One region of the Mesorhizobium sp. B2-4-6 genome, then DNA from elsewhere that is predicted to be linked to it. Evidence: riboswitches for the same ligand, from Rfam matches in the RefSeq annotation. Region 1 holds a riboswitch; the other holds the start of a gene.

What was found. A riboswitch is a leader RNA that binds a small molecule or an ion and turns the genes downstream of it on or off. The one in region 1 is predicted to bind S-adenosylmethionine.
Region 2: another riboswitch for S-adenosylmethionine. It lies ahead of FJ957_RS18945 (O-succinylhomoserine sulfhydrylase); the one in region 1 lies ahead of FJ957_RS23165 (homoserine O-acetyltransferase).

The regions. Positions count from the first base shown of each region.
Region 1 covers NZ_VFVI01000010.1:135,405-138,605, forward strand. Annotated here, with positions in the region: gene metW (methionine biosynthesis protein MetW) at 12-629, opposite strand; gene FJ957_RS23165 (homoserine O-acetyltransferase) at 709-1,878, opposite strand; SAM riboswitch at 1,975-2,052, opposite strand; gene FJ957_RS23170 (AraC family transcriptional regulator) at 2,222-3,076, opposite strand.
Region 2 covers NZ_VFVI01000007.1:155,842-159,042, forward strand. Annotated here, with positions in the region: gene FJ957_RS18940 (ceramide glucosyltransferase) at 1-689, shown strand, start outside; gene FJ957_RS18945 (O-succinylhomoserine sulfhydrylase) at 723-1,913, opposite strand; SAM riboswitch at 1,970-2,047, opposite strand; gene FJ957_RS18950 (2'-deoxycytidine 5'-triphosphate deaminase) at 2,125-3,201, shown strand, end outside.

The DNA of each region.
Region 1 (3,201 bases):
GGTAAGCAGCGTCAGCCCCGCCTCAACAAAAACACCGCCTGCTGGCCGAAGAAATTCCAGAACCACCAGGGCATTGACAGGCCGATCTTCTGGCCGTTGGCGTCGAGCGCGGTTGCTCTCTCGACGGTCGCACCGAGTTCCTCGCACAGGTTGACGAAGTCGCGGATGGTGCAGAAGTGGATGTTGGGCGTGTCGTACCAGGAGTAGGGCAGGTCCTTGGTGACCGGCATCCTGCCCTTGATCAGCAGCGAAAAGCGCACGCGCCAGTGGCCGAAATTGGGGAAGGAGACGATGGCCCGGTTGCCGATCCGAAGCAGCTCGTCGAGCACGACCTTCGGGTTGCGCGTCGCCTGCAGCGTCTGCGACAGCACGACGAAGTCGAAGCCCTTGTCGGCGTAGAATTTCAGATCCGTGTCCGCGTCGCCCTGGATAACCGATAGCCCGCGCGCCACGCATTCATTGACGCCGCGCTGCGACAGTTCCAGCCCGCGGCCGTCGACCTGCTTGGTATCCTGCAGGAGCTCCAGAAGCACGCCGTCGCCCGAGCCGACATCGAGGACGCGCGAATTGGCCGGGATGAGATCGGTGACGACCTCGAGGTCGACACGCTGGGCGCGATTGACGCTCATGGCCTTGCCTCCTGCATGACGCGCGATCGCGCTCCGAAAAGTCCGCAACTTTCTGCGTTCGCTGACCTTCGGTTCGGGGTCACAGGCTGAGCCCCCTGGCGCGGGCGGCAGAGGCGATGAAGCCGTTGATGGCCGCGAACAGCTCCGGCTCGTCGAGCAGGAAGGCGTCGTGGCCGCGATCGGTCTCGATCTCGACGAAGGAGACGGAAGCGCCCGCCGCGTTCAAGGCATGCACGATCGACCGGCTCTCCTCGGTCGGGAACAGCCAGTCGCTGGTGAAGGAGACCAGGCAAAAGCGCGTCTTGGTGCCGGCGAAGGCGTCGGCGAGGCGCCCGCCGTGATCGGCGGCAAGGTCGAAATAGTCCATCGCGCGGGTCAGATAGAGGTAGGAGTTGGCGTCGAAGCGGTCGACGAAGGTCATGCCCTGGTGGCGTAGATAGCTTTCGATCTGGAAATCGGCGTCGAAGCCGAAGGTCAGCGCCTCGCGGTCCTGCAGATTGCGGCCGAACTTGCGGTGGAGCGCTGCTTCCGAAAGGTAGGTGATGTGAGCGGCCATGCGCGCGACGGCAAGCCCCTTTTCCGGCCGCTTGCCGAAATCGAGATATTTGCCGCCGTGCCACTCCGGATCGGCCATGACGGCCTGTCGGCCGACTTCATGGAACGCGATGTTCTGCGAGGAATGGCGGGCGCCGCTGGCGATCGGCAGGGCGCAGAACACACGCTCGGAATGGCTCGCCGCCCATTCCAGAACCTGCATGCCGCCCATCGAGCCGCCAAGCACGCAAAACAGCTTTTCGATGCCGAAATGATCGACCAGCATCGCCTGCGCGCGCACCATGTCGCGGATGGTGATGATCGGCAGGTCGAGCCCGTAAGGCTTGCCGGTGGCAGGGTTGGTCGAGGCCGGGCCGGTCGAGCCGAGGCAGCCGCCGATGACGTTTGCGCAGATGACGAAGAAGCGGTTGGTGTCGATGATCTTGCCTGGGCCGATCAGCACTTCCCACCAGCCCGGCTTGCCGGTCACCGGATTGGTGTTGGCGACGTGCTGGTCGCCCGTCAGCGCGTGGCAGACGAGGATGGCGTTGGAGCGCGCGTCGTTGAGCGTGCCGTAGGTCTGGTAGGCGATCTGGAAAGGCGAAAGGATGGTGCCGGCGTCGAGCTTCAGCGGCTTGTCGGGGCCGAACTGCAGCACCGGGCTCGACGGATGGTCGGCCTCGTCCTTGGTCCTTGCAACGCGCTGAGCGGCCATGTCCATCCTCATCCTGTCCCGCATCGGTCTCGTCCCGACGCGGTGTCCGGCCGGCAGCGGACAACAAAAAACCGGCATTGCCGTCGCAAAGCCGGTTACAGGTTGCAAACGGCCCTTTAGCGAGTTGTTTAACGTGGCTGCAAGCCGACCGGCCAAATCACCACGGAAGTCTGGCAGTTCTTCTAGGACCAGTGCCGCTCTTCGTCAACGGGTAGCCTCCTCGCGGCGCTCCAGTCGGTTCACAGCACCCAAGCAGGCCATTTCCTGCCAAGCCAACACATGGCCTGCCTATCCTGCCGCAGTTTCTTTCCGGAAAGCCGTGTGACGCCTTCGCGGAATCTGTTCAGCGCTTCGACGCAACACCCAGTTCGCTGCGCCGCCAGGCCGAAGGCGAAATGCCAACGGATCGCCGGAATTCGCGGCCGAAATGATAGACGTCGCAAAAGCCGCACGTCTCGGCAATCTCCGCGATCGGCTGGTCGTCCTGCACGAGCAGCGACTGCGCGTGCATCAACCGCTCGCGCATCAGCCACTGGTGCGGGCTGGTGCGAAGATAGCGCTGAAACATCCGCCGGGTCTGCGACGGCCCGAGCCCGGTGACGGCTGACAGGGCCGACGCGTTCCACGCAAAGCCGAGCGCTCCGCGCATCGCTTCGATACCGGAAGCGAGCGGTTTCGGCAGGTCGTCACTATCGGGGCCCGCCAACGCGCGATCGATCAGGAGCAGGAATTCGGCAACCAATTGCGAAAGGCGCAGGTCAAGGCTGGCGTCGCGGCGGCGCAGCGCGGCAAACAGGCGCTCGAACCATGGGACCGGAGTCGCTCCCTCGGCGAAGCTGGCGCGCGGCGTGCCCTCTCCGAACAGCTTGCGCCGCAGGATGGCGGGCTCCGGCCCGTCCAGCCTGAACCAAAGTACCGTCCAAGGATCCCGGGGATCAGCGGAATGGACGTGCGGCGCCTCGTTCGCCATCCAGACCAGTTGACCAGCACCGACATCTATCCTTTGCCCAAGCGTTTCGACATAGCCGGCGCCCGCAAGGCAATAGAGGATGTCCTGTCCCGCATAGATGGCGCGTTCTATCCGGTAATCCGGCCCGGCGGCGACTTTTCCGGCGCGCAGCACGCTGAATGCGGCGCGGGTCCAGGCCGGGGCTGGCACATAGTGGAAACTCTCAATTACGGACGTTCTTTTTTGCATGCGCGTTTTATACAAAAAATACGTTCCCTTTGTCCATTTTGTTCCCCGGCGGAGGGGCTAAATTCTCCTCAAGAGCCTGGGAATTCCGGCCGGAAGCCGATCGGGACCGGGCCTTCAAAAAGGTT
Region 2 (3,201 bases), on a different contig from region 1:
GGCGCCCGGATACCGGCCTCGTCTGCTCGACGCCGGTCGGCTCGCGGCCGGACAGGTTTTGGGCCGAAGTCGAATGCGCTTTCCTCAACACGCTGCAGGCGCGCTGGCAGTATGCCGGCGAGGCGCTTGGGCTCGGCTTCGCCCAAGGCAAGAGCATGCTGTGGAACAAGCCGATGCTCGATGCCAATGGCGGTATCCAGGCTTTGGCCGCCGAGATCGCCGAGGACGCGGCCGCCACCAAGCTGGTCAACAGCCTGGGCCTGCGCGTCAATCTCGTCGCTTCGCCTTTCGAGCAGCCGCTCGGCCAGCGCCGGCTCGCCGAGATATGGTCACGCCAGGCGCGCTGGGCGCGGCTGCGCCGCGTCACCTTCCCGCTGTTCTTCGCGCCGGAGATCCTGACCGGCGCCGCGATGCCGCTGCTTCTCGCGCTGATTTCGGCCGCAACGGCCGGCGTCAGCCTGCCGACCACGGCGCTCTGCGTGCTCGCGGCCGCCTATCTGCCGGAATGCCTGCTTGCCTGGGCAAAAGGCTGGTACCTGTCGCCGCGCAGCGTCACCGCGATGCTCACGCGCGACGCGATGCTTCCGGCCATCTGGGTGCGCGCCTGGTTCGGCGGCGCCGTCGAATGGCGCGGCAATGCCATGACCATCCGCACCAAGGCGATGACCGAACTGGAGGAGCTTGCCTGAAGTCCTGTGTAGCGACGGTCGCCGCTACAGGTCTTATTTGGCCGCCTTCAGCGCCTGCTCGATGTCCTCCAGCAGATCGTCGGCGTCCTCCAGGCCGACGGAGAGCCTGAGCGTGCCCGGCCCGATGCCGAGTTCGGCCCGCGCGTCGTCGCTCAGGTTCTTGTGCGTGGTCGTCGCCGGATGGGTGATCAGGCTCTTGGCGTCGCCGAGATTGTTCGAGATCAGCACGATGTCGAGCGCGTTCTGCAAGGCGAAGGCCGCCTGCTTGCCGCCCTTGACGTCGAGGCAGATCAGCGTCGAGCCACCCGACATCTGCTTCTTGACGATATCGGCCTGCGGGTGGTCGGCCCGGCCCGGATAGATGACGCGGGCGATCTCCGATCGGCCGGCGAGGAAATCCGCGATCTTGCCGGCGCTCTCGGTCTGCTGGCGCACGCGCAGCGGCAGCGTCTCCAGGCCTTTCAACAGCGTCCAGGCGTTGAAGGGCGACAGGCTGGGGCCGGTGTGGCGGAAATAGTCGTGCAGGTTCTCGTCGATCCATTTCTTGTCGGACAGGATGACGCCGCCAAGGCAACGGCCCTGGCCGTCTATGTGCTTGGTCGCCGAATAGACGACAATATGGGCGCCGAGCTGCAGCGGCTTCTGCTGCAGCGGCGTGGCGAAGACATTGTCGACGATCACGCGCGCGCCGATCGAATTGGCGAGCTTGGCAACCGCGGCGATGTCGACCACTTCCAGCGTCGGATTGGTCGGGCTTTCGAGGAAAAACAGCTTGGTGTTCGGCCTTATCGCCTTTTCCCAATTGGCGATGTCGGTGCCGTCGACCAGCGTCGCCTGGATGCCGTAGCGCGGCGCCAGCGTCTCGACCACCCAGCGACAGGAGCCGAACAGGGCGCGCGCCGCAACGATATGGTCGCCGGCCTTGGCGCTGCACAGCAACGCGGCTGAGACGGCCGCCATGCCGGAAGCGGTAGCGCGGGCATCCTCGGCGCCTTCGAGCGCGCACATGCGCTTTTCGAACATGTCGACCGTCGGGTTGGCGTAGCGCGAATAGATGAAACCGGGCTCCTCGCCCTTGAAGCGGGCTTCCGCGGCTTGCGCCGTCTCGTAGACATAGCCCTGGGTGAGGTACATCGCCTCGGATGTCTCGCCGAAGCCGGAACGCAGCGTTCCGGCATGCACGAGTGCCGTCTGAGGTTTCCAGTTGCGCTTCTTGGTGCTCATAGCCCTGCTTCCAGACACAAAAAAACCGGCCGCGAAGTCGCAACCGGTCCATATAGCCTTGCGGCTCGACGGTCCTTTAGCGACTTGTTTAACGTGGCTGCAAGCCGACCGGCCAAATCACCACGGGATAACGACCCTTTAGACCCGCGCCGCGCTTGCGTCAATTGCCGGCTTCATTAAGAGGTTTGTACCAGCAGAGCGGAGTAAGACTTTGCGGCAGACAGGCATTCTTCCCGACCAGGATATTTCCGCGCTGTTCCAGTCCGGCGCGCTGAAGTCGCCGCGCGCGCTGGACACCAACCAGATCCAGCCGGCCAGCCTTGACCTGAGGCTCGGCGACACGGCCTTCCGCGTGCGCGCCTCCTTCCTGCCCGGCCCCGATCATCGGGTAGCCGACAAGCTCGAGCGGCTGAAGTTGCATGAATTCAGCCTCGCCGAGGGCGCGGTGCTGGAGACGGGTTGCGTCTACATCGTGCCGCTGCTCGAAAGCCTGGCGCTGCCCTCGAATGTGTCCGCTTCCGCCAATCCCAAGAGCTCGACCGGGCGGCTCGACATCTTCACCCGGGTGATGACCGATCGCGGCCACGAGTTCGACAAGATCGCCGCCGGCTATCACGGGCCGCTCTATCTCGAAGTCAGCCCGCGCACCTTCCCGATCGTCGTGCGGGCCGGCTCGCGGTTGTCGCAGATCCGTTTTCGCACCGGCAACGCGGTGCTGTCGGAGAGCGAGCTGCGCGACCTTCACCGCGCCGAGATGCTGGTCGCCACCGAGCCGCCCAATATTTCAGGCGGCGGCATCGCGCTCTCCATCGACCTCGACGGCGACAAGGACGGCCTTGTCGGCTACCGCGGCAAGCACCACACCGGCCTCGTCGATGTCGACAAGCGCGCCGCGCAGGATGTCGTCGATTTCTGGGAGCCGATCTACAAGAGCGGCGCCGGCGAACTCGTGCTCGACCCCGACGAATTCTACATACTGGTCAGCCGCGAAGCCGTGCATGTGCCGCCGCTCTATGCCGCCGAGATGACGCCTTTCGATCCGCTGGTCGGTGAATTCCGCGTCCACTATGCCGGCTTCTTCGACCCGGGCTTCGGCCACTCCGCCGCCGGCGGCAGCGGCAGCCGGGCGGTGCTGGAAGTGCGCAGCCACGAAGTGCCGTTCATCCTCGATCACGGCCAGATCGTCGGCCGCCTCATCTACGAGCACATGCTGCAGCGGCCGCAGGCGCTTTACGGCAGCGACCTCGGCTCGAACTACCAGGCGCAGGGCCTGAAGCTCTCCAAGCAT